DNA from 4 places in the Sporosarcina sp. P18a genome. Region 3 is predicted to be linked to each of the others. Evidence: riboswitches for the same ligand, from Rfam matches in the RefSeq annotation. Region 3 holds a riboswitch; each other region holds the start of a gene.
The links. Region 3 has a riboswitch for S-adenosylmethionine ahead of metK (methionine adenosyltransferase). Riboswitches for the same ligand answer to the same signal wherever they lie in the genome.
Positions count from the first base shown of each region.

Region 1 (7,602 bases), on a different contig from region 3:
ATTATGTCGAGACGTCTATCACCGGTTACAGCGCTTGTTGTCGTTCCAATTGCGTTCGCACTTATTGGTGGATTCGGTTTAGAACTTGGAGACATGATGCTAGATGGTATGAAAGTTGTTGCACCTTCTGCGGCTTTACTGCTGTTTGCAATTCTGTTTTTTGGTATCTTGATTGACGCAGGTTTATTTGACCCTCTTATCAATAAAATGATGAAAATTGTAAAAGGGGATCCAGTTAAAATCGCATTGGGGACTGCTATCATTGCGATGATTGTGGCATTAGATGGAGATGGAACTACGACGCACATGATTACCATTTCGGCTATGTTAGCACTCTATCTAAGAATTGGAATGAATCCACTCATTTTGGCGACAATTTCAATGCTATCCGTAAGTATTATGAGTGGAATGACCCCTTGGGGTGGACCCGCTACTAGAGCAATCGCAGCACTGGGCCTTGATGCAAATGAATTCTTTCTTCCTCTCATCCCAACTATGTTAGCAGGTATGGCTTCTATACTTTCTATTGCATACATACTTGGAATGAAGGAACGTGTAAGATTAGGCGTTATTGTTCTTAAAGAAATTCCAGATGATGCACTAGTAATGAGTGGTGTGGCTGCGAGTGTTGCATTGGAAGAAGATATCAAACGACCGAAACTTAGAATGTTTAATCTGATTTTAGTCGTTGTAATCATGGGGATTTTAGTTACGGGTATCATGCCTGTCCCTGTTCTGTTTTTAATCGGGTTTGTAATCGCTTCCATGATTAATTATCCGAATTTAGAACAGCAAAAGGAACGTATTAGTTCGCATGCAGGTAATGCAATAACAGTAGTCTCGTTAGTGTTTGCAGCTGGTATATTTGCGGGGATTTTTTCTGGCACAAATATGGTGGATGCGATTGCTACCTCATTGATTTCCATCATTCCAGAATCTTTAGGCTCGTTTTATCCATTAGTCGTGGCTATCACCAGTATGCCGTTTACGTTTGTATTATCGAATGATGCGTATTATTTTGGTGTATTGCCTATCTTGGCTGAAGCGGGAGCAGCGTATGGCGTAAGCGCCTTAGAAATTGCGAGAGCATCGGTATTAGGACAGCCTATACACTTCTTAAGTCCACTTGTTGCCTCCACTCTTTTACTAGTAGGAATGGTTAAAACAGATATTGGGACTTTCCAGCGTTTTGCGTTTAAGTGGGTTCTTCTCTGCTCCTCTGTTATTATCATTGTTGCGTTTGTAACAAATGTAATTTGACTTACATTAAAGAGAAGCCTTTCTAACTTAGGATTGAACTGACCCCCAAATGATAGGCACTTTAAAAAGTGACTCCATTTGGGGTTTTTATCTAGTTCGGTCTATATATCTTGAAAATAATTATCTGGAAAGGAATGTATTAAATAAGTAAAAAATCTTCAATGAATGCCAACGTAGATTAGTAGGTACATACAATTTCATTGGTAAAATTCAAAGATACAATCCGTATAGACACAGGGCTAAGACTATTCAAGAGATTCTACGTTATGTAATGTATTGAATGGACAATTTAAATAATAGGAGCCAGAGAAGGTTTTGGTAACGGACATTCATAACTACATACGTAGACAGTAGAATTAAAAAAGATGGCTCCGGAACAATGTCATTGTTTTTATATAGCAAAATACGGCTGTAAATATATACATTAAAAGGTAATCAATTATACTTATGCTTACATAGAAAAATTCAATATTTTTTACTTCTTTTATTGTAGTATAATGGTTTAAGGAGCGAATTGTTTGAACATTGAACTATCTATTGATCGGCAGCGAAAGAGGGAGTTTTGATGTCCAAGAGAAATGAATTCACGGAAACAGCTCTATGCGTTGTCATTAGTGGAACGGGAGGATTTCTCCTTTCTTTCACAGGTTTACCTGTCGGTTGGATGATTGGGACCCTCCTAACTGCTACTTTACTGTTTATATTCAAACCCAAGATCCTGAAAGTGTCATTCAATCAAAAAGGTATTCCAAAATATTGGATGGCCATTGGTCAATGTATATTAGGTATTGAACTTGGGCAAAAAGTGAATGACTCTGTTTATTACATTTTTCTGGAGAACTGGTTGACTATTACGATCATGCTATTACTTTCTATTATATTCTCTTTAGTATCGGGACTGATCGTATGGAAATTTAGCGATTTGGATATGTTGACAAGCTTTTTTTCCACGGCTCCGGGAGGACTTTCCACAATTCCAGGAATTGCAGAAGAGCTTGGTGCTAATACAGGTGTTGTTAGTATTGCACAAACGATTCGGATCTTTTTAGTCGTTCTGTCCATTCCATTATGTTTATCATTTTGGGTGATCCATCCTATAGAGGCAACTGGTCATACTGATTTAGCTTCTAATACATTTCAAGGAGAACATCTATTGACAACCGCCCTTTTTCTTGGAATTGCATGTCTTGGCTACTTTTTAGGTGTATTATTAAAATTTCCGGCACCCTGGTTGCTTGGGAGTATGGTCGCTATCGCCATCGTCAAGTCTTCCAGTTCAGTGGTGATTGGTTATCAGCTAGTTGCTTGGTGGCCTTCTGAACTAATTATCTTATCCCAAGTAGTAATTGGCGCGAGTATCGGATCCCGTTTTCAAAAAGAAATGTTTAAAGGATTAAAGAAAACATTAGCCATTTCATTTTTAAGTACTATATTCCTTATTGTTTCCATGTTCTTCTGTTCCGTTATCACGGCAAGAATCACTGAATTATCATTTACAACTTCTGTTTTGGCTTTTGCACCAGGTGGTATCGCTGAAATGACCACTACCGCCGTTGTTCTGGGAGCAGACTCTACACTTGTCGTCGCGGTACAAGTACTCCGTGTCATTTCAGTTTGTGTAATTCTCCCGCCTTTCTTCAAGCTTTTAAATTACTGGAATATCAAAAAGAGGAGGCATTCTCAAGCGTCTGCATAAGCGGATGCTTGGATTCATTATGGATTTAGTGCTTTATTTTATTAAATAACGGCACTGCTATTCATTATTTTCGAAAAAGGAGTGTCGAAATGGGTAGTTATTACAGTTTTAAAGAAAATGAAGTTCGAAATCTTCAACCTTATAAATTTAATTCAAGAGGAAAAAATAGAATTCTAGAAATTGAATTACTTACATCCGAATTGAGAAATATTATTAAACATCCAGTAAATGCGGGAAGAGATGTCATTTTTTTATGTATCGGTTCAGATCGATATATCGGTGATTCGTTAGGCCCCTTGGTTGGATCCATGCTCAATGAAAGTAATATAACTTATCTAGTTTACGGAACATTAGAAGAACCAGTGCATGCGTTTAATTTAAAAGAAACGCTAAAAAAAATAAATAGACGATTTAAGAATCCTCTCATATTCAGTATTGACGCTAGTTTGGGAACTAGAGAGCAAGTTGGATATGTGATTTTTGAAGAGGGGCCACTAATTCCTGGAAAAGCGCTTAAAACGATTTTACCTGAGGTCGGTGATTATAATTTTAAAGGTATTGTCAATTATATCGATCCGTTACCAAAGGGACAGTTTTTAAACGATACAAGACTATTTACAGTGATGAATCTTTCTAAAGCCATCGTTGAAGTTATTACACGTATTGATGATATGGATAACGCTGCAAACGATCAATGAGTTTGCTAGTGAACTTTTTCAAATAAAGAAATCGTACTAATCTTGTATATAAACTGTACCCTATTTAAAGCACAGTTTAAATAAGACAGGGATTAGCCTTATGCCGTAAAAAGATGATTTCGGTATTTTTCCGGAGTCATCTTTTTAAATCCTCCTCGAATTCACAGTGGTGAGTGAATTAGTGAGTGTGAGGGGATGGAAGCTCCAGTTGGGGACGCTTTCCTGAGGGCGTGATTTACTCAAGGCAGTCTATGAAAGCACATGCTCCTAACGCTTCGCTTTTACTCGCAAAAGCCGTCCTTTGCTACGGCTCTCGCTGATCCTCCAGGAGTCGCCCCAACTTCCGCTTCCATCCTACGTGGGTAGTAGAAGGAACCTAAGATACATACTGGAGGTAGTGTGTTAATTATTGTTGTGTCTTGAATTATTTACGTTCAAGTACAGAAATTCAACATCAATTACAACACTGACTTCAATGCACAACAAAAAGTATCACCCGCTCACATTGCAAGGGATTGGCGCGTAGGAGGGGCCCCTCCAGAAAAGCGTCCCCTCCGAAGTGCCAATCCCTAACCCCAACACATTGCCAGTCTCTTTACGCACGAACACATCAGCAATCAAACGCCGCTAAGTTCGCATCTATTCTCCTTTATTTGCTATACTGAAAAAAAAGGAGGGATTGATTATTATGACTATGACATACTACGGCTATCCAAAATGTACCACGTGTCGCAAAGCGAAGAAATGGCTTACGGACGAGGGGATTTCATTCGAAGAAAAGAACATCGCCGAACAACCTCCAAGCGAAGACGAACTACGCAACATGATCGCGAATTCCGGACTTGAAATGAAAAAGTTCTTCAACACGAGCGGCAAGATATATCGTGAGCTCAATTTGAAAGACAAACTGCCAACTATGACGGATGATGAAAAGATCGCGCTCCTCGCTTCAGACGGAATGCTCATCAAACGCCCAATCGTTTCCGACAACCAAAAAGTGACCGTTGGATTTAATGAAACCACGTTCACGGAAACATGGAAGAAGTGATCTAGGTTCTTGTCTTTACAGGGGAACTATGGCAAACTAAAGGAAGTTAAACTATTATATTTTTGGAGGTAACGACATGAGCACACCAAAAGATTTGCGTTATTCAGAAGAGCATGAGTGGGTAAAAGAAGAAGACGGTAAATACCGTATCGGCATCACACATTTCGCACAGTCTGAACTAGGGGATATCGTATTTGTTGAATTGCCACAGGTTGGCGATCAATTGAAATCAGACGAGCCTTTCGGAAGCGTTGAATCAGTGAAGACGGTTTCTGAATTGTACGCTCCATTAACTGGTAAAGTTGTAGAAGTGAACGAAAACCTTGAAGATAGCCCTGAATTGGTTAACGAATCTCCATATGAAGACGCATGGATGGTAGTAGTTGAAATCGATAACAAAGCTGAACTGGATGAGTTAATGACAGCTGAGCAGTACGAAGAAATGACAGCTGAATAATATTCCAAAAGAAAAAGCGCTGGAACGTCTCAGCGCTTTTTTACACGCTAGGAGGAAACAGGATGGACCCGAAAGTTCTCATTGTAGAAGGCGGTTCGGATCGTAAGCGGCTAGTACCGATCCTTGCAGAGCCTGTAGAGATTCTTTGTACGAATGGCACGATCAGTGCGTATCATATTGAAGAACTGCTTGAACCGTACGAGCAGCAAGATCTGTTCGTCTTTATGGATGCGGACGCCTCCGGTGAGTCCATTCGTAAGCTGTTCAAACAACTGTATCCAGAAGCGAGACATTTATACACGGATCGTCTCTACCGTCAAGTGGAAACGACTCCCGTTAAGCTATTGGCAAGCATTTTAGCTGCTGCTAATTTTAAAGTACATTCCAAGTATTTGGCAGGTGGACAACATGAATCATTGGACAATTGAAGACTGGCAACGCACACAGGCGGCAGAGCAAGTAGCCGCTTTTTATTTATATACACCAATGTGTGGAACGTGTGCAGTCGCTTCAAAAATGCTTACGGTGATCGAGACAATGCGCCCGCAACTACCGATTGGAAAGGCAGACTTGAATTATGTCCAGGAAATCGCAACTGAATATGAGGTGGAAAGTGTTCCTTGTTTACTCATTCACCGAAAAGGACAGCCTGTAGAAAAGATTTACGCCTTTCAATCCGTCCCGTATCTACTAGAGAAGCTCAGTTGACAATTGAAATAAAAGTATGGTATAAGTAGTTAATCAATTGAATACGTAACTCTTATAAAGAGCGGTGGAGGGAAGTGCCCTATGAAGCCCGGCAACCGTCACATATGTGAAATGGTGCCAATTCACTCAAAGCGTAATGCTTTGATAGATGAGAGAAATGGTAACGTACATAACTACATACGTTCGGCCTTTCTGCTTATCTGCAGGAAGGCTTTTTTAAACTAAAGCGGAGGATGCCGTTTAGCTCCGACAGGCGTTGGAGAGCTTAAAAGCAAGGCGCTTTTTGCCTTGATCTTAAGATCGAAACGACCCGAGGAGCTGGCATCTGAAGCTGGATGATACAAAAGCGGAAAGCGCCGTGCAGGCTCGACAGGCGTTGGAAGACTTACCACAAAGGCGCCTTTTGCCTTTTTGGTAAGTCTGTAACGTCCCGAGAGCCTAGTGCTTGTAGTATTCTAAAAAAACAGATTTAAAAGACTTAATAAGGTGGTGCGGAAAATGATTCAACTAACAAACGTTCATAAAAAGTTCCAATTGAACCGTTCAGAAATTGTCGCGGTAGATGACGTGACATTATCCATCAAAGAGGGAGAAATTTTCGGCGTCATCGGGTACAGTGGGGCAGGAAAAAGTACATTAATTCGACTATTGAACGGTCTTGAAACGCCTACGTCCGGCAGTATCATGATTCACGGACAAGAAATGACTTCATTACAAGGTGCTGGCCTTCGGAATGCGCGTCAGAAAATCAGCATGATCTTCCAGCACTTTAACTTACTGTGGTCTAGAACAGTAGAAGAGAATATCATGTTTCCTCTCGAAATTGCTGGCGTAAAGAAATCGGCACGTAAGCAAAAAGTGAAGGAATTGATTGATCTCGTTGGATTGACAGGTCGAGAACAGGCGTATCCATCGCAATTATCAGGTGGTCAGAAGCAACGTGTCGGCATTGCGCGCGCGCTTGCAAATGATCCTGAAGTCCTGCTCTGTGATGAAGCGACGTCCGCACTAGATCCAGAGACGACGAATGCGATTCTTGATTTACTAACAGATATTAATGAGCGTCTTGGACTAACGATTGTGTTGATTACGCATGAAATGCACGTCATCCGGAAGATCTGTCATCGCGTGGCGGTCATGGAAGCGGGGAAAGTCGTGGAAATGGGCAATGTACTAGATGTCTTCCAATCCCCACAAGCGGATATTACAAAGCGTTTCATTTCGCAAGTGACTGATAGTGCAGATACGGACGCAGCGATGGCACATTTACAGCAGGAATCGCCGCACGGCAAATTGATCAAGCTAGCTTTCATTGGCGACCGTACAGAGCAGCCGCTACTTGCTGAATTGATCCGTAAATTCCCCATCGATGTCAACATCGTGCAAGGAAATATTTCGACAACACGTGACGGCGCATACGGCACACTCGTCTTGCAACTAGTAGGGGACGTGGCGGTTATAGAGGAAGCAATTGCTTTCCTGGATGCCAATGAAGTGAAGACGGAGGTGCTGATCCATGATTGAGCAATGGTTCCCAAACGTGAATTGGGATAAAATGTGGGAAGCAACGGGTGAGACACTTTATATGTCGGCTTACTCCACGTTCTTTACATTTGTCTTAGGTATCGCACTTGGTTTGTTGTTGTTTTTAACAAGTCCTGGTCAGTTATGGGCGAATAAAATCACCAATGTCTTTACAGGCGCCTTCGTGAATATATTCCGGTCGATTCCGTTT
Region 1 covers NZ_PDYQ01000005.1:52,650-60,251, reverse strand. The annotation lists gene CSV75_RS13025 (CitMHS family transporter) at 1-1,260, shown strand, start outside; gene CSV75_RS13020 (AbrB family transcriptional regulator) at 1,826-2,956, shown strand; gene yyaC (spore protease YyaC) at 3,046-3,654, shown strand; gene CSV75_RS13010 (arsenate reductase family protein) at 4,343-4,702, shown strand; gene gcvH (glycine cleavage system protein GcvH) at 4,779-5,159, shown strand; gene CSV75_RS13000 (toprim domain-containing protein) at 5,222-5,587, shown strand; gene CSV75_RS12995 (thioredoxin family protein) at 5,568-5,867, shown strand; SAM riboswitch class I at 5,917-6,022, shown strand; gene CSV75_RS12990 (methionine ABC transporter ATP-binding protein) at 6,366-7,391, shown strand; gene CSV75_RS12985 (methionine ABC transporter permease) at 7,384-7,602, shown strand, end outside.
Region 1: linked by a shared signal. The riboswitch ahead of CSV75_RS12990 (methionine ABC transporter ATP-binding protein) and the one ahead of metK (methionine adenosyltransferase) in region 3 are both predicted to bind S-adenosylmethionine.

Region 2 (7,602 bases), on a different contig from region 3:
ATATATCCCTTTGCCTTAAAAATTGTAAACGTTGATTGAATAGGATTTTCAACTTCCATTTGTACATGTTTTCAAGGGTATTACATGTGCGGCATGATGTAAGACAGCTGTCCTAATTAAAAAGCGTCAACTCCTAACATTTAGGGGTTGGCGTTTTTTATGCATTCATGTGTAAAATACAATAATGCGTGTCCTCATTAACAGAAGTGCTGAAAATTGCACGTTCGTTTCATTCAATAGATACCTTGAATCAAAAAAAGCGTTCAGCTCATAATAGCAGCCGACCGCTTTTTGCAATAGAAAAATTTATAAATACAGTATCCGTTCAGATTATTGAGAAAACTCTTTGTGTAGGCACTGACTAATCAACTTTAACCAAGTTCCTCACCGTACCCTCTGCTTCCTCATCCACTGCGTCGCTACAAATTTCTCTCCGCTTTCTATCGGTGCGCCGCCGTGCAACGTCAAGTCGTTCAACAACGGATCGCTGTAGAAATACTCGAAATAAACGGCCATTCCTTTTTGGGGCACGACCGACAGTTTTAGATGGGGGAAGAACGTTTCGCCACCTTGTTCGACATCGTTCAAGTACATGACGAGCGTGCTGATTCGATTGTTGGTAACATTGCTAGCCGCTGAGAAGAAGTCATGGTGCGCTTTATATTGCTGTCCTGGCAGATAATGAAGAATCTGGAGTCTTTCGCCGTGTTCGATAGGAATGTTCATAACTGCTTCAATCCGTTTTTCGATTTTCATAACAATCGGGTTGTCCCGTTCTTCTAGAAACATACTGCTGCTTGTTCTAATCTTGCTTTCCGCATGGGCTGTGCCAATTTTGGATCGTTTCATCTTGTCTGTCGAGAGTCGGATCAGTTCATCACATTCTTCGTCACTCAACATATTGCCTAAGACGACGACTAATGGTTCTTCGACTTTTGCAATAATTTCAATGTCACGGTCCGTTATGATTCTCATTCCTAAATGATTAAATATTGTTTGTTCTTTATTTTCCGCTATCAACTTAGAACACCTCTTTACTAGTTTGATTTCTTTAAATCAAATACAGTGTAACGTGATGATGGTATAGCCAATATCGGACTTCTCTTAAGTTTCACACTTCCTCTTTGGAATTAAATTCAATATATTTTAGCATGCTATCTTGACTGACGTAAACTTTGAATATAGTCAAATAGGTAGTAATATATAACTATTTTTTACAAGCTATTTTAATTAATTAAATGCCTGTTTAGATGACAGATTAGCAAATGAAGATACATATGAGCTTTTATACAATCGTCGAATTTTTTCCCGGGGTGTAAAGTAATTGAAAGGTATCCTGGGTTATCTAGTTGTGAATTATAGGAGACAAATGATATCAATAACAATCCAATCGATGAAACGGCAAAACGTCAAATTCTATGAAATGCGCATCTAATAATCCGGCATTGTTAAATCAGTGTAAGAACAAGGTGAGCCTCCTGTTTTAGACAAGAGGAGGCTCCCATTAATGCGGCAGGAATTCTGAGCTGTTTTGTCTAGTTATAAATTCTCGACTTCAACACGCCCTGAGAAAAACGTAGCTCCACCGCCCATGTCGGCAATTCGATCTGGCGTTAAGGCGTTCACAAGGCGTTTTTGATCTGAATTATTTCCCCAAATCCCTTGACTGACAACAACTCCCGGCAGTACTTGTTCGCCGACAGAGACAATAAATTCACATTCTCCGCGCTCGTTCCAAATACGAACAGTCGCTTTGTCCTCGATTCCCCGCTCTTTCGCATCGTGCTGATTCATAAACAAGGTAGGTTCTTTTTCAAGTTTAAGATGTTTTTCATTGTTCGAAAAAATGGTATTCATAAAATTATGGTTAATTGCAGGTATATACAGTAATGGATAATCGGAATCTTGAATAATTGGAATATACGTAGGAAGAGCCGGTAATCCTGCCGATTTCATTTGTTCTGAATACAATTCGATTTTTCCGCTCGGTGTTTTTAAATGGTTCAATGGATTGCGTGTATCGCTCGCTTTCATATAGCGTTTATCCTTTAATGCGGCATACGACACTTCGGATAAATGAGGGTTGGACAAATCGCTTAACGCCTGATTGATCATTTCAGCGTCATCATCTAGGAAAGGTTGCTCATCAAAGCCCATAGCTTGTGCTAATAATCTGAAAACGTCAGGGTTGGATTTACTCTCCCCGTAGGTTTCAATAACTGGTTCTTGCAAATGAATATAGTGATGCCAGAAAGACGTATAGAAGTCCGTGTTTTCAAATGCGGATGTCGCCGGTAGAACAATATCGGCAAACAACGCAGTGTCTGTCAAGAACAAATCATGAACCACTGTAAACAAGTCCTTACGCGCCAAGCCTTCCTGTACTTTATTGGCATCTGGTGCGACAACAGCGGGGTTGCTATTATAGACATACAAAGAGCGAACCGGCTGTTGTTCCTCCAGTAATACTTGTCCCAACAAATTCATATTGAATTTACGCGTTGGCTTCTCCTGAAGTTCAGGACGTTCTAGTGCGGCGATATTATGTGTCAAATAGTCCGAATTTGATTTAACCGCCCCACCGCCTTTTAATTCCCACTGCCCTGTCAATGCAGGCAAGCAAGAGATAGTCCGGACTATCATGCCGCCATTATCATGATGCTGCAACCCATTGCCAATGCGAATCATGGAAGGGGAGACAGTCCCATACATCCGTGCTAGTTCATAGATATCTTCCTCCGGCACACCTGTGATGGTGGAAACCATTTGGGGATCGTAGTATTTTACATGTTCACCGAGCGCTTCATGGCCGATTGTATACTGCTCCAAAAATGCTTGATTGACTAGCTTTTCTTTATAAAGAATATGCATAATTCCAAGTGCAAGCGCTCCGTCAGTTCCCGGAAGAATGGGAATGAACCAGTCAGCCATGCGCCCAGTTTGGTTTTTATGGACGTCAATGACGATAACTTTAGCGCCGCTCTTTTTCGCTTTTTGCGCAATCATAATTTGGTGCATATTCGTACTGACGGCATTGATGCCCCAAAAAACAAATAATTTCGTATCCTTCATCTCTTCTGGATCTGTTCCATAACGCCCACCCATCGTGTAATTGTAGCCGGCTTCACCAGCGACTGAACAAATGGTTCGATCCAGTTGACTCGAACCTAGGCGGTAGAAGAAACGGCGATCCATCCCTTTAGAACTAAGTTTCCCCATATTGGCATAGAAACTGTAGGGAAGAATTGATTCTGGCCCTTCTTCAGAAATTAATTTTTTCCACTGATTTGTAATAGTTGTAATGGCTTCTTGCCAACTGATTGGAACGAATTGCCCATCGCCTTTTTCCCCGATTCGTTTCAAAGGAGTAGTAATCCGATTTTGATCGTAAATCCGTTCAGCCATATGCCGAACTTTGTTGCAAATACTTCCTTTTGTGATTGGATGTTCGGGATCACCTTCAATTTTAATGATTTTACCATCTTCTTTATGAATCAACAGTCCACATTGGTCTGGACAATCCAGAGAACAAACCGAGGGGACGATACCATTTTCTACATCAATATACGATTGCATTATACAAGTCCTTTCTACGGGAATAATATTTAAATATAATATGAAATCCTGACATTGCTAAAGTATCTAAATCAAATAGTGATTAACAATTTTGAAATTCCGTTATTGTAAAGGGATGCGTATCCCAAAAGTATGGGTCCGGGTTATTCTAATTTTAGTGAAAAGCGCTCACTTATACATTTGATATAAACAAATGATTTTGCTAATTAGTATATCATAATGCGGCAGTATATTTAGAAAGTTTCAATAACTGGTTGACTTAAAATTAATTATTCTGTACAGTGAGTTCATTAGGTCTGTTTTTATTATATTCTACTAATTTCATATTATTTTTCTATCGAGAGAAGTTGAGGGACTGGCCCTATGAAACTTCGGCAACATAATTGTGCCAAATCCAGCAAGCGTAGCTTGAGAGATAGAAAGAGGAATGCATATTTATATTGCGCTAGCGATGAATACCAACGACTCTTTCTGTTTTTTACAGAAAGTTTTTTTGTTTTGTAAAGACATTACAAAACGGATATGAATGGAGGGCACTGATGTGTTGGAGAGAATTGGAATCACGAAAAACTTAGGTTGGGGCTTTTTTGGTGTGATGTTGTTTATGATGGGAGATGGAATTGAAGCCGGTTGGTTAAGCCCATTCTTAATTGAAAGCGGATTAACGATTCAGCAATCGGCTGCTATATTCACAGTATATGGAATCTCAATCGCACTGTCATCTTGGTTTTCGGGCGTCTGTGTAGATGTTTTTGGCCCGAAACGTACAATGGCCATCGGATTAGCCGTCTATATTATCGGTACGGCAGGGTTTATTACATACGGTTTCTCTACGATGAATTACCCGATCATGCTTTTAACTTATTTCATTAAAGGTTTTGGTTATCCGTTATTTGCTTATTCTTTCTTGACATGGGTCATTTATAAGACACCGCAAAATAAATTGAGTTCTGCTGTTGGTTGGTTCTGGTTTGTATTTTGTGCGGGAATGATGGTTCTTGGTGCGTGGTATTCAAGTGTTGCGATCCAATATCTCGGTTACATCAATACAATGTGGACATCTATCTTCTGGGTAAGTCTAGGTGCGGTTTTAGCTTTAGTTATCAATAAAGACAAGTTTGAAAAGAAAAAACTAGCGAACAAAAAAGAAGCAGTCAAAGAATTATTGAAAGGTATTACCATTTTGAAATCAAACCCGAGAGTTGCTGCGGGTGGGGTTGTCCGCGTTATCAATAGCTTAAGTGTTTATGGATTCCCAGTATTCCTACCCATGCATATGGCACAACATGGCATTGAAACAACTGCTTGGCTGCAATTATGGGGAACATTTTTCTTAGGAAATATTATCTTTAATTTAGTGTTCGGCTTCATTGGAGACAAATTCGGTTGGAAAAACACGATCATTTGGTTTGGTGGAGTCGGATGTGCAATATTCACGCCACTTCTGTTCTATATACCGGTGATTACAAATGGTAGCATTGTTGCGACAAGCATTGTCGGTTTCATTTGGGGTGGTTTGGTAGCGGGCTACGTTCCGATCGGTGCATTGGTACCTTCTGTGGCGGGTGAAGATAAAGGCGCGGCAATGTCCGTGTTGAATTTTTCCGCGGGTTTATCAACATTCGTAGCACCAGCGATCGCCTTAACGTTTATCGGGCTTGTTGGAGCGGAAGGGGTCGTGTGGATTTTCAGTGGTCTCTACTTAGTGAGTGCAATTATTGTAAAATTTATTCGTATACCGGAAGAAGAAAGTAGAAAAATGCAGGAGAAAGCTTTACTAGTAACCTCGTGAAACTACCATCGTATAGGCGGTCAATGATATAGTATAAGAAGGACTTTTAAATCACAAACAGGTTGTGTACGCCTCTACTAGACAAGTGGATTTGGGCACGCGCTTTCATAAAAAAGGAGATGTTGTCAATGGTTGAACAGAATTTTGAAAAGGCTGCATTTGCTGGAGGATGTTTCTGGTGCATGGTGAAACCGTTTAAAGAATGGCCAGGTGTCCAAGACGTCGTGTCAGGATATATGGGCGGACATCTGGATAATCCAACGTATGAAGACGTGAAAAAAGGTGCATCCGGTCATGTGGAAGTCGTTGAAATCACATTTGATCCTGCCTTATTCCCATATGAGAAGTTGCTTGAAGTTTACTGGCAACAAATTGATCCGACAGACGCAGAAGGTCAATTTCACGACCGCGGCTCATCTTACACAACCGCTATTTTTTATTACACAGAGGCGCAACGGGAAGCTGCCAAAAAATCGAAAGCTGACCTAGCTGCAAGTGGTATTTTCACAAAACCTATCGTTACAACTATCCGCCCCGCAGAAACATTCTATCGGGCAGAAGAATACCATCAAGATTATTATATAAAAGAACAAGAACATTACAAAGACAACCGTGCACGTTCAGGACGTAATGAATTCATCGCTGAGCACTGGAGCAAATAACCGTAATGGTAAGAAGGACGAGCGTATTCATGGAACGCTCGTCCTTTTTTTGAAATGGGGGATTAATAAAAGATATTCGTACAACAGTATCTTTTAATAAGCACGTTAACTACTTTTTACTCCTTAGTGAAGAAGTCTTCCCGTTATTAAGTTCCTTTCTTATATTATCTAATTAAATAAAATATACAGCATAGAAGAGTGTTAGCAATCCATTTTTGGAGTAAGTATTTATGGAAACAACAATGTATGTCTCAAGCAGATACTTTTTAGTAATTGCCTTTTATCTTTTTTTGACCTATATGAAACCTAAAACTGATCTAGTACTATTATTAATCTGTATTGATAATGTCTACAGGATGACGTTAATTAAAGAGCAAGAATTAGTACTAATAGATCTAATAATCGGATATAGTCAGTCCTAAAAGTATATTGATTTCGTTTTTACATTGGAATAAGATGAAAGTGTAGATTAAATATTCTAACTTTTCACAGACTTATAACAGTAAGATAGTATTTTGTTAAGGCTAAGTGAAAATGTTAGTATAACAACTAATTGGGGGGAATTTAATTATGCAAAAAGAAGCTGTTAAAAAAAATGATCGCGTTGTAGAAGTATTTGACTTATTCATTAAACATATCCAAGCATTTCTGGAAGAAGCAGAACTTAATCATGAAGAATATACAAACTTCGTGAACTGGGCAGATCGTTTAGGGCGTACTGGAGAACTACCCCTATTTGCAGATGTATTCTTAGAGACACATGTGTTGCGTGCGATGTATACAGAGATGCCTGGTACACAACCATCACTTTTAGGACCTTATTTTATTGAAGGAACTCCATTGCTCGAAGCAGAAGATGGAAAACCAATTGTGTTGACGCAACGACCTAATGAAGCAGGGGATGTATTGTATTTCAAAGGGAATGTAAGCAATGTTGATGGCGAAGCACTTGGCAATGTCAAAGTTGAAATGTGGCATAATGATTCAGATGCTACTTACTCTGCCTTTGACTCAGTTGCGCCCAAATATAATCTAAGAGGTCACTTCTATACGGATGAAAATGGAAACTTTGAAGTGAAAACTATTTTACCAACCCCTTATCCAATTCCAACAAACGGTCCTACAGGTGAGTTCCTGGAATATGCGGATAAACAACCAATGCGTCCCGCGCATCTACACTTAATGTTTGAAGCGGAAGGTCATGAAACGCTAATTACTCAAGTATTCCCAGACGATGACAAATGGCTTGAAAATGACGTGGCAGACGGCGTTCGCTTGGATCTTCTAACGAAGTTTGAAAATAAAGGTGACCATTATGAGGCTGCTTTAAACTTTGTCATGCGTAAAGAACAATAATAGTAGCTATCATACAGTGATCGTGTATCTTTTATTGGACTCAGACTAAATATTTTAGATACTAAAATATTTAAGAAAACTAGTTATTCAACCCGGAAATATGATTGTTCTAAAGTGTCAATCGAATGTATCTTGAATTTACAAGTGCAGTGTTAAAAGTATTTGCCACCCTTTGAAAGCGCTATCATGAGATGATATAATGAAGTATTAAAATCT
Region 2 covers NZ_PDYQ01000010.1:3,367-10,968, reverse strand. The annotation lists gene CSV75_RS15720 (2OG-Fe(II) oxygenase) at 385-975, opposite strand; gene CSV75_RS15715 (molybdopterin oxidoreductase family protein) at 1,540-3,576, opposite strand; SAM riboswitch class I at 3,908-3,998, shown strand; gene CSV75_RS15710 (MFS transporter) at 4,118-5,368, shown strand; gene msrA (peptide-methionine (S)-S-oxide reductase MsrA) at 5,497-6,030, shown strand; gene CSV75_RS15695 (dioxygenase family protein) at 6,601-7,386, shown strand.
Region 2: linked by a shared signal. The riboswitch ahead of CSV75_RS15710 (MFS transporter) and the one ahead of metK (methionine adenosyltransferase) in region 3 are both predicted to bind S-adenosylmethionine.

Region 3 (7,602 bases):
ACCTTTTCGTAAAAAGCGTTCGAGCATGAAAATCCCTAATATAATGACGAGCAACCAAGCAGCTAAACGCATAGCCGCATTGATATCATACATCCCGAACCACGTCTGGAAAATCGCCGTGGAAATCGTACGTACGCCAAAGAAACTGGCTACGCCATAATCACTTAACACTTCAAAGATGACGAGCATCGATCCTGCGATGATGGCAGGTCGCGCAATAGGTAATCCCAAACGGAAGAACATTTGGAAACCATTCAATCCAAGAGTTTTAGCACTCTCAATATACGATGCGCTTTGTTTTTCAAAATAATTGAGCGCAATCATATACACATACGGGTAAAGGAATAATGTGAGAACAAAAACCGCTCCACGCAATGACATGATCTCGATCGTGCCCGGTGTGAATTGATAATCAAAATAATTACGGAACAACGATTGAATGACGCCAGTATAGCTTGTCATTGTACTGTATGTATAAGCCGCTATATAAGGCGGTATAGCCAAAGGTATAATCAACAGCCATTTAAACTGTTTCCGTAATGGAAATTCATAGGCCGCGACAATCCAGGCCAGTACTAATCCGATGGTCGTCGAGAGGAACCCGACAGATCCAACTAAAATCACTGACCCTTTTACATAGTCAGCAAGCAAAAATTCTTTAATATGTTCCCAGTTTTCGCCTGTCGGCTGGAAGAAACTTAGTACAACATAGGCGACCGGCATAATAATGACGAGTGCACCAAGCATTGTAATGATGAACCAGCTATTTGCCCGACGACGAATCTCTCTTAGCCATATAGATGTTTTCATATACTATAATACCAACTTTACTACGCACGATGGCGGTTATGGTGTACGTTCATGATGACTTAAATAACATAAGTCACACTCAAGTATATACAAACTCTCTGTACATTCCAATGTTTTCACAAGAATTCAACAAATCTTTACTGTTGACGTTCGCCAAAATAATACATGATTATCGAGTAGGATTACACAGTGAATATGTTTACAGTGAGACTTCGTATATAAAAATGAAGACAAACTCTTTTAACGGAGTTTGTCTTCATATGAAAATACACGACAGATTTTCTGCTCTAAGCCAGTTTCTCATTTTCCTTTCTAAAGAAACCGAAAATACCTACTGTTTGTACGATATTGGTAAATGCTTGCGGATCCGTCTCATTGATAATCCGTTCCAAGTCGTATAGTTCATATCTTGTGATCACGACATAAAGCATGTTCTTATCTTCTTTAGAGTAAGCACCTTTAGCGGGTAGTATAGTAATTCCACGTACCATTTGACGATGGATTGCTTGTTGAAGATCGTCTGCTTTGTGCGTGATGATCATCGCAGTTACTTTTTCATGTCGCGTATGAATCATGTCAATCACTGACGTAGTAACGTATAACGCAACCATTGTGTAAAGTGCATTTTCCGGTTCATATAGAATTCCCGCAAATACGATAAGAATACCGTTTAGCACTAGAAAGTATACACCGATTGGTTTATCCTGCATGCGAGATAGGATCATCGCAACGATGTCCATTCCGCCAGTAGACGCACCTAGCTTTAAGGAAATCCCTACACCAACACCTGCCAGTACCCCGCCAAATACCGCATTGAGCATAATGTCTCCTGACATAGAACGCAGTGGCAATAATTCAAGGAAAAGTGTAGTGAACGCAACGGATACTATACTGTAAATAGTGAAACCTTTCCCTACTTTAAACCAACCCAGAATGAAGACCGGTATGTTGAACAGTAATAATAAAATACCTGTACTAATTTTCATGCCTAAGTGGTCTTTTAGAACACTTGATACTAACTGGGCTGCACCCGCAAATCCACTCGCATAGACATTTGCATTGATGAGAAAGAAATTTAATGATAGAGCCATAAGTAGCGATCCAAAAATAACTACCGTCACTCGTTTTGCTTCAATGAAAAACATAGCGACCTCCTCTGGTAAATAACAATTTAATGCACGAACTAGATTATATCTATTCTTACCTCATAATGGTACCCCTAAGCATCATTGGTTATAAAAAAGCCGTTACGAATAGAACTATTCACTTTTTCATTTTTGCCATTCCACTATCAGGTTATTAAGAATGTACTATAAAGCATAAGTGCCTATTACACTGCCAAAATGATATACACAATTAGTAGAACAGTTCGAAAGTTCCAACTATGATTTATACGGTTTAATTCGAGATCATAACGGCTATATTTAGAGGGGGAATCAAGGAGGAAATGCACGATGAAAACAAACAAAAAAGTAAGTGAATCAAAGCGAGACAAAATGATTGAAGAGCTCGTTTCAAATGGGGTATTTAAAATTGATGGGAAACAACTGTACGAATTACCGCTTCAATTATTAATGCAGGAATATGAAGCATTCGGTCAAACTGACATTCAAATGTAATGAAAAGAAGACGTGCCAAATATGGCATGTCTCCTTTTCATTTTCGTTTAGCGATCACACGGTCATTGTGAAGAGAATTCACCGTGGCGTGTGATTTAACGTTAATCATCAGGAACAAAATCTCTTATCCAAAAAGAGTCAATGGTATTTTACTATTCTTTACACTCTTGCTCGTTAATGCTATGTGTCACATTAAACGGAGCTTTCTAACTGACAGAAACACTTTAAACAAATAGAATAGCTAGTAAAATCCCATTTGCATTGGTAAACCCCCGCCACTACTACCTAGCAAATAGAAAAACTGAAGAACCCCCTTTATTGGCTTGCTCTTCAGTCCTAAATAAATTGTATTCAATTATTAGCGATGTAATCTTTTTTCCACATCGTCTACGATGTCTTGTACAGAATTGCCTTCAATGCTCACCACGGGAAAGTCGAATTGGTCGATGTTAACGTCGCTCAAGGCACGGATTACACCCATGTCATAGCCACTTAGATGTTCATCACTTGCGAACATCGTCACTTCATGTCCTTTTTCCTCTAGTGCTTGTTTCACATCTTCAAACGGTACTTCTACAGCTATTTTCGCCATATTCCATTCCTCCTTAAATACTACATGTACTCGGTTAATACTATATAATTTCCCGCTCTTACTTAAATTAAACATGGCTTCTTGTGATATGTTTAGAAAATAGTAATAGTAAAACGATTTGTTTTGAGGGAAGTGGGTACTTTACTGTTAAAGCTATTGAATTATTACACAAAGAAGAATTTATAGAAGGAGTCGACGTGATATGTTCGGTTTAGCAGATCTCCTTAGCTTGGTAATTTCTTGTTTCATCATTTTACCTGTCGTTACGTTCATAAGAGAAGCTGGTTATTTTATAATTAGTGGTCTATTCGGTGTAAAAAATGCCAGACTGACCATTGGTTCTGGACCCAGGCTATTTAAATTAGGTGTATTTGATATACGTAAATATTATCATATAAATAGCTGGTTTACTTTTGATTCAGTCAAGAGAAAAAGTAATTTTGCTTATATATGCATATATGCTGGGCCGATTTTGATTAACGTTGTCGTGGCGCTCACAATAAATGCGCTCATTGCAAATGGTTTTTTTGAAGAGTCCAAAACATTTTGGAGCCGTTTTATATTCTACGCCTTCTATTTCGTTTTATTTGACTCCATTCCCATGAAAACCGTAAATGGGAAACCGAATAACGGTATGATTATTTATGAACTTCTACGATATGGCAAACGAATTGACTTCAATGAAGACCCCTTTATTCTCGGCACGACAGAGGCGGAAGAAATGTATCAAGAAGAAATGGATAAAATTGAAAAGGTAAAAGAAGAAATTAAAGAAGAAATCATACAAAACGATAGTTCCTCACCTGACAAGAAAGGATGAAGTAAAATGATTGTACGTGAACACGAGAAGTCATTCAGCTTCGTCCAACAACATCATCATGGACAACTTGCTGGAGAATTAATGGAACACTGGAAAAAGGATATGTTTCCTGATGATCAATGGCGTCATTCCGTATTAACTGCCATTCGTAACCACGACATCGGCTGGGCTCCTTTTGATAAACAACCTTTTTGGAATGATGCGAAATCGGCACCATTTCGATTCACAGATTACCCACTTCTTCCAAAAACAGTACTTTATCGCCAAGGAATCGATGAAGTAGAAAAGCTTGATCACTACGCAGCAATGCTTTGTAGTTTTCATTATGAACAGTTTATACAGGGTAAAGATAAAAAAGAAGCTAAGCAATTTATCGAGGATGAACTGAATCGCCGTGAACGATTATGTAAAGAAGTCGAAGGTTTTGAAAAGGAACTTTTTGAAATGCATTTTGCTTTGCTTCAGCTTGGAGACAACTTTTCCTTATATTGTTGTGTGAATGATCCAGGTGTCGACAAAGCGAATGAACATATATTCTTTCGTGATGGTATTCCTTCTACTGGTATTTTCCCTTCATTACCGATAGGACGAATTGGGATATACTTTGCAGATCAGCACACTATTAAAGTGGAGGGTTTTCCATTTAGCTATTCTTTTGATGTTGAAGTAAAACAGAAGACAATCTTGAAAAAAGATATAGAGGATAAAGGATTGCAAAGGGCTTATGAAGAGGCAGACTATGAAATGATTCCTTTTCGTATTTCACCGGCAAAGAATTAAAAAGTGCAGAAAAAAGGAAATGATTCCTCTTTCTGCACTCATTACTTTATTGCTTCACACGTACTGTACTCGCAAGATCTTTCAACGCTTCCACTTTATCTGTCTGCTCCCATGGCAATTCGATATCAGTGCGGCCAAAGTGACCGTATGCTGCCGTTTGTTTGTAGATTGGACGACGTAGGTCAAGCATTTTAATAATTCCTGCCGGTCGAAGGTCAAATAATTCACGTACGAACTCTACTAATTGAGTCTCCGATAGTATACCGGTATCAAATGTATTGATCGAGATAGAAACCGGGCTCGCTACTCCAATAGCATACGCCAACTGAACTTCACAGTGCTCAGCCAGTCCAGCTGCAACGATGTTCTTTGCCACATAACGCGCTGCGTAAGAAGCCGAACGGTCCACTTTCGTAGCATCTTTCCCCGAGAATGCACCGCCACCATGACGGGCATATCCACCATACGTATCAACGATGATTTTACGTCCAGTCAATCCAGAGTCTCCTTGAGGGCCACCAACGACAAAGCTGCCAGTAGGATTAATGAAGTATTTAGTATGCTCGTCCAATAAGTTCTTTGGAACGACTGCATCAATAACAACATTCTTTATATCCTGCTCGATTTGCTCGAGTGTTGCTTCAGGGTGATGTTGTGTGGAAATAACGATTGTGTCAATTCGCACAGGATTATTATCTTGGTCATATTCTACCGTTACTTGTGTTTTACCGTCAGGACGTAAATAGGAAATAAGTTCTTCTTTACGAGCTTGTGCCAGGCGTTGTGCCAATTTATGAGACAGGCTGATTGGCAGAGGCATTAATTCTGGCGTTTCATTACATGCATATCCAAACATCAGGCCTTGGTCTCCTGCACCGATTGCCTCTAATTCTTCATCAGACATAGAGCCTTCACGTGCTTCGAGTGCCACATTGACACTTGCAGCGATTTCAGGTGATTGCTCATCAATGGATGTAAGTACAGCGGACGTTTCGTAATCGAAGCCGTATTTCGCACGAACATACCCAATTTCCTTAACAGTGTCGCGAACGACTTTTGGAATATCCACATACGTTGTCGTAGTGATTTCTCCCATTACCAATACGAGTCCAGTCGTTATACTCGTTTCACATGCCACACGCGCATTTGGATCTTCCGTTAGGATCGCATCTAAAATTGCATCTGAAATTTGGTCGCACATCTTGTCAGGATGGCCTTCTGTAACTGATTCTGATGTAAACAGTCGACGGTTTGTCATGTTATTTCCCCCTATATTAAGCATCATGATACGGTACTCTCATAAGTCCCTGGTAAAGTTCCACGCCTAGACGTCAAGCATATACCATAAGGATTCAGGGCTAGACAATATAAAAAGCCCTCCACTCATATTCAATCCATGAGTAAAAGGCAAAATTTCACGCGCAGCACCTTTCACTCTTATCGTCCAAGGAATTAAACCTTGCTTCAGGTTTGGCACCTTCGCGTTAGACTTACGTCTATTGCAGGTTGCCGGGTTTCACAGGGCCTGTACCCTCCACCAACTCGGGATAAGAGTATCCGTTCATGTCACATCGTATTAAAAAGTTTGGATTTTGTCAAATTATTTCTTCCAAATCACTTGAGTTTTCCATTAGTATAGATTAATATTCTTAATGTGTTATACTATTTACGAATTAGGATATTCTCAGTAAGATAAAAATAAATCGACTACGCAAAGGACGGTATGTAAACATGATATCTGCAAAAATTGATGATAGTTTAAAAAGTCTTCTTAGTGGAAGCAACGTGACGATCCAAGCGTCTGTGGCAGAACTAACGGAAAAAGCAGTGGCAAGAGGCGAAGCTAAACTTTCTGCTGACGGTGCAATCACTGCTCGTACAGGTAAATATACAGGACGCTCACCTAAGGACAAATTCATCGTTGAAGATGCAGTGTCTAAGGATAAAGTAGATTGGGGTAGCACAAACAGTCCGATTTCAGAGGAGATCTTTGATTCATTATACACAAAAGTCATCGAACATTTGAAGAAAAAAGACGAATTGTTTGTTTTTAAAGGATTTGCAGGAGCAGATAAAGACTCCCAATTGTCTATCCAGGTTATTAATGAATTAGCTTGGCAAAATCAGTTCGTTCACCAACTATTCATCCGTCCAACTGAAGAAGAATTGAAAGCACATGAATCGCAATTCACCATTTTGGCAGCCCCTTCATTTAAAGCGGATCCAAAAGTGGATGGCACAAACTCTGAAACATTCATCATTTTATCGCTTGAAAAGCGAATTGTCTTAATTGGTGGAACAGAGTACGCTGGGGAAATGAAGAAATCTATTTTCTCTGTTATGAACTACTTACTACCCGAGCAAGATATCCTATCCATGCACTGTTCAGCAAACGTTGGAGAAGAAGGCGATGTTGCTTTGTTCTTTGGTCTATCTGGAACAGGTAAAACTACGCTTTCGGCAGATGCTGACCGTAAACTTATTGGTGACGATGAGCACGGCTGGTCTGATAATGGCGTGTTTAACATTGAAGGTGGATGTTACGCAAAATGTATTAACCTTTCTGCTGAAAAAGAACCTGAAATTTTCGGAGCCATTCGTTTCGGTGCTGTTTTAGAAAACGTAGTACTAGATGAAGAAACACGCATTCCTGATTATGATGATAAATCATTAACAGAAAACACACGTGCTGCATATCCAATCGAAAACATTGATAATATCGTGACACCATCTGTTGCTGGTCACCCGAAGAACATCATCTTCCTTACAGCTGATGCTTCTGGCGTATTGCCTCCGATTTCTATTCTTTCAAAAGAACAGGCAATGTATCACTTCTTGAGCGGTTTCACTTCCAAACTTGCTGGAACTGAGCGTGGAATCACTGCTCCTGAACCAACATTCTCTACTTGCTTCGGTTCACCGTTCCTTCCACTCCCTGCAGCAACCTATGCAGAGATGCTTGGAAAGAAAATAGATGAGCA
Region 3 covers NZ_PDYQ01000001.1:15,151-22,752, reverse strand. The annotation lists gene CSV75_RS00150 (ABC transporter permease) at 1-810, opposite strand, end outside; gene CSV75_RS00145 (YitT family protein) at 1,098-1,955, opposite strand; gene CSV75_RS00140 (Fur-regulated basic protein FbpA) at 2,265-2,429, shown strand; gene CSV75_RS00135 (YkuS family protein) at 2,788-3,021, opposite strand; gene CSV75_RS00130 (hypothetical protein) at 3,224-3,841, shown strand; gene CSV75_RS00125 (DUF3891 family protein) at 3,848-4,621, shown strand; gene metK (methionine adenosyltransferase) at 4,668-5,879, opposite strand; SAM riboswitch class I at 6,056-6,175, opposite strand; gene pckA (phosphoenolpyruvate carboxykinase (ATP)) at 6,353-7,602, shown strand, end outside.

Region 4 (7,602 bases), on a different contig from region 3:
CTAAATACGCAACGAACATTACCGCGCAATTGGATGCTGAAGGGGAACTAGATCTCGGGTGATAATGTTTAGTCTCTTTATAATGTGGAATAGTATTTATAGAACATCATATAAGGAGTGGTAAGCATTATGGCTAAAATTGCAACAGTACTTGGAGATATGTTCGAGGACTCGGAATACTTGAAACCAGCTGCTGCTTATAAAGAAGCTGGACATGAAGTAGAAGTGATCGGTGCGGAAGCAGGATCAGAAGTAACGGGTATGAAAGAAAATACTAAAGTGAAAATTGATAGAGCAATTGCTGACGTCAAATCGTCAGATTATGACGCATTGTTTATTCCAGGTGGATTTTCACCGGATATTTTACGTGCAGATGATCGTTTCGTAAAGTTTGTCAAAGAATTTATGGATGCAAAAAAACCTGTATTTGCAATTTGTCATGGTCCACAATTGCTCATAACAGCAAAATCACTTGAAGGACGCGATGCAACGGGATATACGTCCATTCGCGTAGACATGGAGTATGCGGGTGCAAAATACGCTGACAAAGAAGTCGTAGTCTGTCAGAATCAACTTGTAACAAGCCGTACACCTGATGATATTCCAGCCTTTAATCGTGAATCATTAAAACTACTAGAAGAATAAAAAAATTGAACGTCAGGGTGTAAAAGCCTTGACGTTTTTTTGTTTCTTGCACATTAAACTACTGCCTACAACATACGATAATAGTACATGTTAACAAACATTGAAAAAGATTCTCAATTGTACTTGAAAAAGGTTCTCAATGAGAGTATGATAAAAGCAACGAATAAATCAGAGAGACGATCGCGTCTTGCAAATGAAAGGTCGGGGGTCTAACATGTATAAGATTGTTGCGTTGGCGGTATTAGCAGGAATTGTATTAGGTGCAGCAACTGGATTTTCCTTTGGAAGTAAAGAACTGGCGGGTATGTTCGCCGGAATGGCGGCGCTTACGTTTATCGCAGCACCGGCAGCGGTCGTCTATGCGAGTGAAAAGAAAAAATGGCATCAAGCTCATTAATAAAGAAAAGCATCCAATATAATTGGATGCTTTTTTGTATAGATTCAATCGGTCGTGTCTTGCTATGAATGAATTAAAATAACTCGAACTGTCATAGTTAAATTGACTGTTCGAGTTGTATTGTTTACTATTATTGAACTTTTACGCCTTCTACTACTTCTTTTGCAGCATAAAGGGCTTGTTTTACATCCGCAATCAAATCTTCTACATCTTCTACTCCCACTGAGAAACGGAGCAAACGGTCGTCTACTCCACGACGATTACGTTCTTCTAATGGGATATCCATATGCGTCTGTGTAGTCGGATACGTAATGAAGCTTTCCACACCGCCCAAACTCTCGGCGAATGAAATTAAGTTCATATTTTCAAGGAATGGCCCGACCCACTCACTATTTTGTACTCGGAATGATAACATACCACCGATTCCAGCGTAGAGCACGTCGGCAATAAGAGGTTCTTGTTCTAAATAAGAGACCATCATTTTCGCATTTGCATCATGCTGTTTCATGCGTAAATGCAATGTTTTTAGACCGCGTACGACAAGCCATGAATCAAGAGGAGACAATGTAGCTCCAATCGCATTATGATTGGTAAATAGACGTTCGCATAAATCCTCACCTTTTGCCACGACTAGACCTGCAAGCACATCATTATGTCCACCGATATATTTCGTTGCGCTATGAATGACAATATCTGCGCCTTCCTCAATTGGCCGCTGGAAATAAGGTGTTAAAAACGTATTGTCGACAATTAGCAATAAATCATGTTTTTTAGCCAATTCCGCATACGTACTAATGGCTATGTTTTGCATTAATGGATTTGTAGGCGTTTCCAAGAAGATCGCTTTTGTACGATCAGTAATCGCTTGCTCGACTTCTGAAACATCATCGAACGATAAGTAACGCGTCTTAATATTATACGTCTCTTCATATTGATTAAACAGGCGATAGGTACCGCCATATAAGTCTTCAGGCGCCAATAGTTCCGAACCTGTTTTAAATAAAGATAAAATAAGTTGAATGGCTGCCATTCCAGAACTGCATGCAAATCCTTGGTCACCTGATTCTAGGTTTGCAATTCCATCCTCTAGGATAGAACGCGTAGGGTTTTTTGTTCGTGTGTAATCATATCCCGTGGACTTGCCTAGACCTTCATGGTGGTACGCTGTAGACAAGTATATCGGTGTATTGACTGCTCCGGTTTTCTCATCACTGTGGTTTCCAAGTTGTACTAATCTAGTTTCTAATCCGTTGTTTGTCATGAATATCCATCCCCCCGGCAAAATAAAAAAGAACCTCTTCTTTTCGAATAGGCCCTCGAACATACAAGTGTATACAGTATTCTCATCTTCAAGGTGGTTGTCACCCTTGGAATTAGCACCGTGCCTGTGGCTGGTTGCTGAGACATCGCTGGGCCTATCCCTCCGTCTCTCTCGATAAGAATATTCATAATATAGGAAAAACTGTTGACGAATTTATTCTATCACGCAGATATACTAGATGCAAGTTTCCTTTTAACATCAGTTATTGATTTTTTGTTTCAGTAAAAGATTTGTTATACTGATAGATACTATTCATAATGGAAAGGAGATTTTCATTTTGGCTTGGGGCTATGTCGCATTGGCGGCTGTTATAGAGATCTTCTGGGTAGTCGGTCTTCGTTATTCTGAAACTGTAATGCAATGGACCGGAACGGTTATGGCGATTGTATTGAGTTTTTATTTCATTATAAAAGCATGTGAAAGATTACCTTCCGGCACGGTATACGCTGTTTTTACCGGATCTGGTGCCGCTGCAATCCTTTTAGTGGATATATTCTTCTTTCAAGCAGGTTTTACGTGGGTTACGCTGACCTTCATCGGATTCATCGTCATTGGGGTAGTCGGCATTAAGCTGACAACAGATGAAAAAGCCGATACAGAAGGAGGTGGCTGACAGTGGCGTGGGTATACTTAGTGATTGCCAGTCTCGGTGAGATTTTCGGTGTGGTGAGTATTAATTATTATTTACAGAAGCGTTCAATTAAAAGACTGTTACTAATTGTGGGGATTTTTGGTTTTGGTTTTGTTTTCCTGTCTCTTGCTATGCGCGAAATACAGATGAGTACAGCGTATGCGGTATGGACAGGGTTAGGAGCGGCAGGAGCCGTATTGATGGGGATTTTGATATTCAAAGAATCTGCTAGCATCAAACGTCTCTTCTTTTTATCGCTCATTATTTTCGGTGCTGTAGGCTTGAAGTTGTTCGGATGAAAGGGGAGTGGCGTAACTGATTTATTGGACAAATTTTGATTTTAATGAATGGATTGTAACAATAGCTGCTACAAAACAGGGACTGTGCTATGCCGGACTAGCTGAAGATAGTGTAGAACGTATGAAGGACTGGTCGTACCGGTTTGATACAGTTGACTTAATAGAAGATGAAACAAAGCTCGGAGTCTATATAAGCAAGATGAAGGAGTACTTATCGGGTACAACGAAAGATTTTTCAGCGATTCCACTTGATTTAAAAGGAACATCGTTTCAACTGCAAGTATGGGAAGCACTACAACGAATACCGTATGGTGAAACTATGACATATTCAGAAGTTGCGGTACAGATTGGGAAAGTGTCATCTGTTCGTGCTGTAGCATCTGCAATAGGTAAGAATCCTGTGATGGTTGTGGTGCCTTGTCACCGTGTTATTGCGAAAGATGGCAGTTTGTCAGGCTATCGTGACGGGATAAACCAAAAAGCGAAGCTGATTTTGCTTGAAAGTACTCTCACAAGGAAAAATGAATAACAGTATGAAGAGGCTGGGACATAGCTTAAAAAAACAGTCCGTTCCCCTACGCTACAAAAGGCACGCTTTCCGCGGGGCGCGCTTGAGCCTCCTCGTCGCTGGCGCTCCTGCGGGGTCTCAACATTCGCGCTGAATCCCGCAGGAGTCGGCCTTTTTCCGCTTCGGTACACTCTTGATTACTAACTAATTAAACTTTATAAATAAGTTTCAGTGAATTAAAAAAGGTATGAAGGTGTCTTCTCCTTCATACCTTTTAAGGTTTTGTCCCAGCCTTTATTGTTGCTATTTATGATGGCTGTCGCAAGATATTTGCAGACAACTTACGTTTATCTGTGGACATCTTCATTATAAAACCAACAACAATGATGATTGCAATGAGTAGCCAGATATTGAAAATTCCATGAATAATTGCCATTCCCAAGAAACCTGCAGTCAGCAGATAATAACTTAGAGGGAAGAGGACGCGTCGTATGAGTAGCCCTTCCTTGCCTATCAGACCAACTGTAGCCGAAGCAGCCACGACGTTATGCACACAAATCATGTTTCCGGCAGCGCCGCCGACTGCCTGCATCGCTACAACAATGCCTGCTTGAGCAGTATCAAGACCGATATTGCCTGCTGCGCCAAATTGGAACAGTGAAAACATCATGTTGCTAAAGGTGTTACTGCCGGCAATGAATGCGCCGAGCGCACCGACAATTGGTGCAACAATCGGCCAAAACTCTCCGCTTACGACGGAAACGCTTTCAGCTAAAATTAGCGGCATGTTTTCACCGACCAAAGATGCGCTATCTGCAGCCACTTTTCCGGCTGCCAATGAAGTATTCAAAAATATTTTAATCATTGGTACAGCAAATATTAATGCAACTCCTGCAGTAACAGCTGTGTGGAATGAATTCTTCCAAGCAAGTACGTACTCAGAAGGTTTCATACGATACAATAAATAACCGAACAATGAAGCAACAATAAAGAAGAAACCGGGCAGGAATAATGGTGTAGTTGCCGTTGTGATACCCGAACCGAATATATTCTCAAATTTGAGTGTGACAGCGGAATGTTTAAGTAAAGCAGTGAAGGGTTCAAGCGTTCTTGAAAGTACAAGCAAACCTGCTAGCACTAAATATGGCATCCATGCCTTCAAAGTCGAAATTCTACGGCTTTCATCCAGCGGTTTGGGTGCTTCGTGATTCAGTTTGCCGAACCAATCTTCCTCCCACTGTGTGCGCGGTGGGAAATCGAAAGTATCTTCTACTTTTGGCATGAATAAACCTTTTCTAGCAGCGGGGATCACAATGATTAATGAAATGAGTGCACCCAGCAAGGAAGGGAATTCTGGACCTAATGTAATTCCGATAATGAAGTAGGGAATAGTGAATGCTAGACCTGCAAACAACGCAAACTTCCACACTTTCAATCCTTCACGGAAGGACTTGGCAGGGCTGAAGAAGCGTGTCAGCAGGGCAGCCAGAAATAACGGAATCAAAGAACCAATTACTCCGTGAATTAGTACAGTATTCGTAGTAATTTGCAGTAGAAATTCGGGAAAACTCATGCCTACTTTTTCAAGTGCTGCCATTACAGCGGGCTGATCGGAAAGGCCTGTACTGACACCAATCTGAATAGGGGTTCCGATCGCTCCAAACGATACGGCTGTACTTTGAATTACTAATGACACCATAACAGCAGCAAGTGCAGGAAAACCGACTGCGACTAACAGGGGTGCCGCAACTGCAGCTGGTGTCCCAAATCCTGATGCACCTTCGATGAAGGAACCAAATAAAAAGGCGATAATAATCGCTTGGATACGACGGTCTGGTGAAATGGAAGTGAAACCGCTACGAATTGTGTGGATTGCTCCGCTTTCTTTTATTGTATTGAGCAAGAGTACGGCGCCAAAGACAATGAATATAACCTCTAAAGCGGTAATTAATCCATTGAACGCAGCACCTGCCACGATATTTGTCTTCGTTCCCCAAATGAATATAGCTATCAAAGCAGTAACGACGAGTGCAATAGGCATAGCCCTACTTGCGGGCCAATTCAATAAGACTAAAAATACGAAAATAGTAATAATGGGCAGTAAAGCAATAAGAGACAGTACAAGTAAATTCAAATAAATAACCTCCAGTATCATTTTATGGAAACGTTTTCATTAAACCACTACTCATTAGGTCATCTGATGACCTAATGACTTCTTTTTCTGATTATATAGACTGCCAAATTAAAAGACAAGAAAAATTTTGTGTTTTCTGATAGTGAATAACTTATTCGAATTTAGCACAGGGTGTATTTTTGGATTATAATGAATACAGCAGACAGGAGTGAAAGATCATGAAGTATAAGCAAATCAAGCCTAAGAAAATATATGAGGAAGTAGCAGATACTTTACTGGAAATGATTCGAAGCGGCGAGCTTAAGCCGGGAGATAAACTGGATTCCGTCCAGCAATTGGCAGAAAGCTTCAGTGTCGGAAGATCAGCCATTCGGGAAGCATTGACATCATTGCGTGCATTGGGGCTCATTGAAATGCGGCAAGGTGAAGGGACGTACGTCAATGAATTTTCATCTGAAGACTTGGCATTTCCATTGCAAAGCGCTATTTTGATGAATCAGCAAGACGTCGATCATTTACTAGGCGTGCGGAAAATACTAGAGGTAGGAGCAGTTACCAACGCGGCGCTAAATCGATCAGATGAAGACTTGGCGAAAATGGAAAAGGCTTTGCGCAGTATGAAGGAACATGCAGGTGATATTCTTCTTGGAGAAAAAGCGGATCTTGACTTCCACTTTGCGATTGCAGAAGCTACGGGCAACACGTTGCTCGTTACACTAATGAACCACGTGGCAAGCCTCATAGGAGAATCCATGAGGGAAACTCGGAGAATCTGCTTGTATACGGAAACAGCGACTGTTGATCGATTATATGAAGAGCATGAAGCGATTTTTCTAGCGATTAAAAAACAGCAGCCGGATCTCGCAGCAATTCATATGCAAGGACATTTGGTCAACGTAGAAAATGTATTGTCTAATTATTTGAAGTCAATCAAAATATGAAATCACCCGTCTTGTTACGGGTGATTTTTAAGTTATTTATCATAAATATCTGTTAAATCAATAAGCTTTATAGTATGCTAGGAAATAACTTAAAGTCATCTGATGACCTGTTGACCTTATGAAATCTATCTTGAAGAGGTGAATGACTATGAAAGTTAGCTTGTTTATCACATGCCTAGTGGACATGTTCTATGCAGACGCTGGTAAAGATATGGTAGAAGTGCTCGAAAGACAAGGCTGTGAATTGTCGTTTCCAAAAGGACAAGTATGTTGCGGACAACCTGCTTATAACAGTGGCTATGTAGAAAATTCAAAATCAGCGATGAAAAATATGATCAAGACATTTGAAAATGCAGAGTATGTAGTTACTCCATCCGGATCTTGTGCCACGATGTTTAAACTATATCCTGACGTATTCAAAGATGATCCGAATTGGTTACCGAGGGCTCAAGAGTTGGCAGATAAAACGTATGAGTTCACACAATTTCTCGTGAATGTGCTGCAAGTAGAAAATGTAGGAGCGAAATTGACAGGAAAAGCGACGTATCATCCGTCTTGCCATATGACGAGATTACTAGGCGCTAGCGAAGAACCGAAAAAGTTATTGAATCAAGTGGAAGGACTCGAAATGATCCCTTTACCCAATGCTCATAATTGCTGCGGCTTTGGCGGTACATTCTCCGTAAAGATGGGGGATATCTCTGAACAGATGGTAGATGAGAAGGT
Region 4 covers NZ_PDYQ01000006.1:13,225-20,826, reverse strand. The annotation lists gene CSV75_RS13505 (flagellar assembly protein A) at 1-62, shown strand, start outside; gene CSV75_RS13500 (type 1 glutamine amidotransferase domain-containing protein) at 130-645, shown strand; gene CSV75_RS13495 (hypothetical protein) at 860-1,042, shown strand; gene CSV75_RS13490 (methionine biosynthesis PLP-dependent protein) at 1,173-2,303, opposite strand; SAM riboswitch class I at 2,383-2,484, opposite strand; gene CSV75_RS13485 (DMT family transporter) at 2,641-2,976, shown strand; gene CSV75_RS13480 (DMT family transporter) at 2,979-3,293, shown strand; gene CSV75_RS13475 (methylated-DNA--[protein]-cysteine S-methyltransferase) at 3,310-3,822, shown strand; gene CSV75_RS13465 (L-lactate permease) at 4,109-5,935, opposite strand; gene CSV75_RS13460 (FadR/GntR family transcriptional regulator) at 6,154-6,876, shown strand; gene CSV75_RS13455 ((Fe-S)-binding protein) at 7,025-7,602, shown strand, end outside.
Region 4: linked by a shared signal. The riboswitch ahead of CSV75_RS13490 (methionine biosynthesis PLP-dependent protein) and the one ahead of metK (methionine adenosyltransferase) in region 3 are both predicted to bind S-adenosylmethionine.